Regions from separate parts of the Streptomyces sp. NPDC050617 genome, predicted to be linked through region 2. Evidence: riboswitches for the same ligand, from Rfam matches in the RefSeq annotation. Region 2 holds a riboswitch; the other holds the start of a gene.
The links. A riboswitch is a leader RNA that binds a small molecule or an ion and turns the genes downstream of it on or off. The one in region 2 is predicted to bind cobalamin.

Region 1 (3,202 bases), on a different contig from region 2:
CGTCCGGGTCCGCGCACAGCAGCGCGTCCAGTTCGCGGGCCCAGCCCTGTACGTCCGCGTGCCCGGCCTCGTCGAGCCCGGCGAGGGGGGACGCCGCGATGTTGCGTACGCGCTCGTGCCGGTCGGAGGGGAGCAGGCCGGCCATGCGCAGCCGGACCGCGAGCGCCGCCCCGCGGTCGGGGGCGAGCCCGCGCACCTGGACGTTGCCGCGCGAGGTGAGGTCGAGACAGCCATCGCCCAGTTCCACCGCCAGGTGGGCCAGCGCCGTTGCCTGACGTGCCGTCAGGAGTCCGGCAGGGATGCGGATACGGGCCAGGGCGCCGTCCGCGGCGGGGTGCAGGCGCAGCGCGCCGGGGCATGCGTCGTCGCCGTGCCGGGCGGTGGGCCGGGCCCCGGGCGGGGTGGGTGCGGGGGCGAAGGGCATGGCCGCGAGCATACCGAGACGTTCCACTCGGGTGGGTGCCGGTGTTTCCCGCGGGGCACCGCCCCGCACCCTCGTCCTCAAACGCCGGACGGGCTGGATGGGGTTGCTGTGCGTCCCCGGGTGTCGGGCGGGATGGGGGGTGGGCCTTGTCCTCAAGCGCCGGACGGGCTGGATTGGGTTGCTGTGCGTCCTCGGGCGTCGGGCCGGATGGGGGCGCGGGCCTCGTCCTCAAGCGCCGGACGGCCTGGATCGGGCGGCCGTGCGTCCTCAAGCTCCCCCGGCTCCTGCTGGGAGGTGCCCTCGGCGGGCCGGCATGAGAGGCCGGTCGGCCTCAGTGGCGCCGCAGCTCGGAGGGTATAGCGCTTACTATGCTCACCGGCGGATCATTTCGGTCCGCCGGACGCCAGAGACGGCGCCAGGGGAGGAAGCCGGTGAGACTCCGGCACGGTCCCGCCACTGTGAGCCAGGCAGCGATGCCGGGCGAGTCAGGAACTCCCGCCGTCCTCCCACCGCCCGGGGCGCGGACCCCGAGGAAGGCTGCCGACGCATGCGCATGTTCCGGCTCCGCGCGCCCCGGACGTACCCGCTGTCCGCCCGCCGCTCTGCCGCGGGCTCCCGTACCCCCAGCCGCCGGGCCCCCTCGGCCACCCGGCCCGGAACGACTACGCGAGGCGAGTTCCAGTGATCCTGCTGCTGTCGACGTCCGACACCGACCTGCTCAGCGCGCGCGCCGCCGACGGGCCCGTGCCCTACCGGCTCGCCAACCCGGCCCGCCTCGACCTGAGCGAGCTGCCCGGCCTCCTCGACGGCGTCCAGCTCGTCGTCGTACGGCTGCTCGGCGGCGTACGCGCCTGGCAGGAGGGGCTCGACACCCTCCTCGCCGGGGACCGGCCTGTGGTGGTCCTCACCGGCGAACAGGCCCCCGACGCCCAGCTGATGGAGGCGTCCACCGTCCCCGTCGGCATCGCCGCCGAGGCGCACGCCTACCTCGCCCACGGCGGGCCCGCCAACCTGGAGCAGCTCGCGCGCTTCCTCTCCGACACCGTGCTGCTCACCGGCCACGGCTTCGAGGCGCCCGCGCCCGCCCCCACCTGGGGCCCGCTGGAGCGCACCCCCCGCCCCGACGCGAGCGGCCCGCGGATCGCCGTGCTCTACTACCGCGCCCACCACATGTCCGGCAACACCGCGTTCGTCGAGGCCCTGTGCCAGGCCGTCGAGGACGCGGGCGGCACGCCCATGCCGCTCTTCGTCGCGTCCCTGCGCGCGCCCGAGCCCGAGCTGGTGGAGGCGCTCGGCGCGGCCGACGCCGTCATCACCACCGTCCTCGCGGCCGGCGGCACCAAGCCCGCCGAGGCGTCCGCCGGCGGCGACGACGAGTCGTGGGACGCGGGCGCGCTCGCCGCCCTCGACGTGCCGATCCTCCAGGCCCTGTGCCTGACCGGACCGCGCACCGCCTGGGAGGAGAACGACGAGGGACTCTCCCCGCTGGACGCCGCCACCCAGGTCGCCGTCCCCGAGTTCGACGGCCGCCTGATCACCGTCCCGTTCTCCTTCAAGGAGGTCGACGAGGACGGCCTGCCCGCCTACGTCGCCGACCCCGAGCGCGCCGCCCGCGTCGCCGGCATCGCCGTGCGCCACGCCCGCCTGCGCCACATCCCGGCCGCCGAGAAGCGCCTCGCGCTCGTCCTCTCCGCCTACCCCACCAAGCACTCCCGCATCGGCAACGCCGTCGGCCTCGACACCCCCGCCAGCGCCGTCGCCCTGCTGCGCCGCCTGAAGGCCGACGGCTACGACTTCGGCGCCGAGCCCGTACCCGGCCTCGACTCCGGCGTCGGCGACGAGCTGATCTACGCCCTCATCGAGGCGGGCGGCCACGACCAGGAGTGGCTCACCGAGGAGCAGCTGGCGCGCAACCCGGTCCGCATCCCCGCCGCCGACTACAAGCGCTGGTACGAGCGGCTCCCCGCCGAACTGCGCGAGGCCGTCGAGGGCCAGTGGGGACCGCCGCCCGGTGAGATGTTCGTGGACCGGAGCCAGAATCCGGACGGCGACATCGTGCTGGCCGCCCTGCGCCGCGGCAACCTCCTCATCCTCATCCAGCCGCCGCGCGGCTTCGGCGAGAACCCCATCGCCATCTACCACGACCCCGACCTGCCGCCCTCGCACCACTACCTCGCCGCCTACCGCTGGATCGCCGCCGACCGGGCCGACGGCGGCTTCGGCGCCGACGCCATGGTGCACCTCGGCAAGCACGGCAACCTGGAGTGGCTGCCCGGCAAGAACGCGGGCCTGTCCGCCGCCTGCGGCCCCGACGCCGCCCTCGGCGACCTGCCGCTCATCTACCCCTTCCTGGTCAACGACCCCGGCGAGGGCACCCAGGCCAAGCGCCGCGCCCACGCCACCCTCGTCGACCACCTCGTGCCGCCGATGGCCCGCGCCGAGTCCTACGGCGACATCGCGCGCCTGGAGCAGCTCCTCGACGAGTACGCCTCCATCGCCGCCATGGACCCGGCCAAGCTGCCCGCCATCCGCGCCCAGATCTGGACGCTGATCCAGGCCGCCAAGCTCGACCACGACCTCGGCCTCGAAGCCCGCCCGGACGACGACGGCTTCGACGACTTCCTGCTGCACGTCGACGGCTGGCTGTGCGAGGTCAAGGACGCCCAGATCCGCGACGGCCTGCACGTCCTCGGCGCCGCGCCCACCGGCCCCGAGCGCGTCAACCTCGTCCTCGCGATCCTGCGCGCCCGGCAGATCTGGGGCGGCACAGCCGCCCTG
Region 2 (3,202 bases):
TCGGCGGCGCGCAGCGGGAGCGTCTCGCGCAGCGCCGGCTCGTCGACCTGGATGACCGACGTGCCCGCCGCCTCCAGGTCCTCGACCTCGTCGCGCAGGGCGAGCGCCACCTGCCGGGCGGTGTCGCCGAGCGGCTGGTCGTCGCGGACGAAGGACCACGCGAGCATCGTCACCGGGCCCGTGAGCATGCCCTTGACGGGCCGGTCGGTGAGCGAGTTCGCGTACGAGGTCCAGCGCACCGTCATCGGCTCCGGGCGCGAGATGTCGCCCGCGAGGACCGGCGGGCGCACATAGCGGGTGCCGTACGACTGCACCCAGCCGTGCTGGGTGGCGAGGTAGCCGGTCAGCTGCTCGGCGAAGTACTGCACCATGTCGTTGCGTTCGGGCTCGCCGTGCACCAGGACGTCGATGCCCGCCCGCTCCTGGAAGGCGAGGACCTCGCGGATCTCGTTCCGGATGCGCTCCTCGTAACCGGCGGTGTCGAGGCGGCCCGCGCGCAGATCGGCGCGGGCGGCGCGCAACTCGCCGGTCTGCGGGAACGATCCGATCGTGGTGGTCGGCAGCAGCGGCAGCCCGAGGCGGGCGCGCTGGGCGGCGGCGCGCCGCTCGTACGGGGCCGAGCGGCGGCCGTCCGCGTCGGTGACGGCGGCGGCGCGGGCCCGCACCGCCGGATCCCGCGTGATCGGGGAGTTGGCGCGGGACGCCAGGTCGGCCCGGTTGGCGGCGATCTCGGTGGCGATCGTGTCCGTGCCGCGCGCGAGGCCGCGGGCGAGCGTGACGATCTCCGCCGTCTTCTGCCGGGCGAAGGACAGCCAGCGCAGGATCTGCGGGTCGATGTCGCGCTCGGCCGCCGCGTCGATCGGCACGTGCAGGAGCGAGCAGGAGGCGGCCACGTCCACGCGGTCGGCGAGGCCGAGCAGGGTGGCGAGGGTGGACAGGGACTTCTCGAAGTCGTTGATCCAGATGTTGCGGCCGTTGACGACGCCCGCGACCAGGCGCTTGCCGGGCAGCCCGCCGACGGCGGCGAGGTCGTCCAGGTTGGCGGCGGCGGCCTCGGTGAGGTCGAGCGCGAGGCCGTCCACCGGGGCCTTGGCGAGGACGGGCAGCGCGTCGCCGAGCCGGTCGAAGTAGGAGGCGACGAGGAGCTTCGGCCGTTCGGCGAGGGCGCCCAGGTCGCGGTAGGCGCGGGCGGCGGCGTTCAGTTCGGCCGGGGTGCGGTCCTGGACGAGGGCGGGCTCGTCCAGCTGCACCCACTCGGCACCCGCCGCGCGCAGGTCGGCGAGGATCTCCGCGTACACGGGGAGCAGCCGGTCGAGGAGGGTGAGCGGTTCGAAGCCGGCGGCGACGCCGGGGGCGGGCTTGGCCAGCAGGAGATACGTGACGGGGCCGACGAGGACGGGGCGCGGGGTGTGGCCGAGGGCGCGGGCCTCCGTCAGCTCGGCGGCCTGCTTGGCGGAGTCGGCGGCGAAGACCGTGTCCGGACCCAGCTCCGGCACCAGGTAGTGGTAGTTGGTGTCGAACCACTTGGTCATCTCAAGGGGCGCCACGTCCTGGTTGCCGCGCGCCATGGCGAAGTAGCCGTCGAGCGGGTCGGCGTCGACGGCGGCGCGGTGCCGGGCGGGGACGGCGCCGACCATGACGCTGGTGTCCAGGACGTGGTCGTAGTACGAGAAGTCGCCGGTCGGCACCTCGTGGACGCCGGCGTCGGCCAACTGCCGCCAGTTCGCGCGGCGCAGGTCCGCGGCGGTCTCCCGGAGCGCGTCGGCGGTGACGCGGCCCTTCCAGTAGCCCTCGACGGCCTTCTTCAGTTCGCGGTTCGCGCCCTGGCGGGGATAGCCGTACACGGTGGCCCGTGCTGCCGCGGCTGCGGACTTCGCTGTCACGGAAATCTCCTTCGCGAGATGACTCCTTGAGAATCCCGGCGGCGGGACGCGGACGCGAAGGGTGACGGACCGGGCGGGCGTACGCGCGTCAGCGGCGCGGTGTCCCGCCTGATACGCACGCCGACCCGCCCACGAGGTCACCGGGATTTCCGTACGCGATCGGTCGCGTACGGGCAACGGGCAGGTCTTCGGACTCGCGGGCACATCTGCCGGGGCAGATTCCTACTGGCCGTCGCTTCCCGGACCCGTGGCCGGATCCAGTGCGTATGACGGCGGTCGTTCCCGCTCACCGCTGCGGGGCAGTCCCGGATTCCCACCGGGTTCCCTCTTGCGACGCGCCTGCCTGGCGGGCAGGGCGAACCAGCTGCAAGGGTCAGCCTAGAGGTCAGGGGGTTGTCCGGGCACCGCTGTTCACATCCCGGAAGGTGATGTGGGACACGGGGCGCGTCGGGAGCCGGCCGTCGGAGGGGGTGGACTTACTAGGACGTCCAACTATATCTTCGGGGCACAAGGTCCGCGGTGCAGGGAAGCCGGTGCGAATCCGACACGGTCCCGCCACTGTGACCGGGGAGTGCGCCGCCATCCACACGTCACTGGCGAGGTCTGCCGGGAAGACGGGCGGCGCGCGGGGATCCGGGAGTCAGGATACCGGCCGCGGGATGTTCCGTGTTGTCCACGAGGATGGAGCAGACACGCATGGCACCGGTCCGTACCCACGACCCTGGTGATCCGGCGGAGCGCACCCGACCCACCCCGCGCTCGTAGACCCTCGCGCCCCGGCGGCCCCGACGTCCGTCCGGCGGCCCGATGCTCACTGTCCCGCGGCCCGCGGCGGCGGCGCACCCACCCGTGCGCCCGCCGCCCGCCCGCCGCGCCGTCCCCGGATCTCCCCTGACGAGAGCAGGCACCCATGGTCCGCGAACTCACGCACTTCATCGGCGGCGAGCACACCGCCGGCACGTCCGGCCTCCACGGCGACGTGTACGACCCCAACACCGGTACGGTCCAGGCCCGCGTCCCCCTCGCGGGCCGCGCCGACACCGAGACGGCCATCGCCGACGCGGTCACCGCGCAGCAGGAGTGGGGCGAGTGGAACCCGCAGCGCCGCGCCCGCGTCCTGCTGCGCTTCCTCCAGCTCGTCGAGGGCGAGCGCGACTCCCTGGCCCGGCTGCTGTCGGCCGAGCACGGCAAGACCGTGGCCGACGCGCACGGCGACATCCAGCGCGGCCTGGAGGTCGTCGAGTTCGCCGCCGGCATTCCGCATCTCCTCAAGGGCGAGTTCACGGACAACGCCGGCACCGGCATCGACGTCCACTCGC

Region 1: it holds a riboswitch for cobalamin, as region 2 does, so the genes downstream of both, cobN (cobaltochelatase subunit CobN) here and metE (5-methyltetrahydropteroyltriglutamate--homocysteine S-methyltransferase) in region 2, are expected to answer to the same signal.

Annotation. Positions count from the first base shown of each region.
Region 1 covers NZ_JBFAIS010000029.1:107,103-110,304, forward strand. The annotation lists gene cobG (precorrin-3B synthase) at 1-424, opposite strand, end outside; cobalamin riboswitch at 804-940, shown strand; gene cobN (cobaltochelatase subunit CobN) at 1,106-3,202, shown strand, end outside.
Region 2 covers NZ_JBFAIS010000006.1:58,488-61,689, reverse strand. The annotation lists gene metE (5-methyltetrahydropteroyltriglutamate--homocysteine S-methyltransferase) at 1-1,883, opposite strand, end outside; cobalamin riboswitch at 2,045-2,263, opposite strand; cobalamin riboswitch at 2,370-2,555, shown strand; gene AB0I49_RS10450 (CoA-acylating methylmalonate-semialdehyde dehydrogenase) at 2,794-3,202, shown strand, end outside.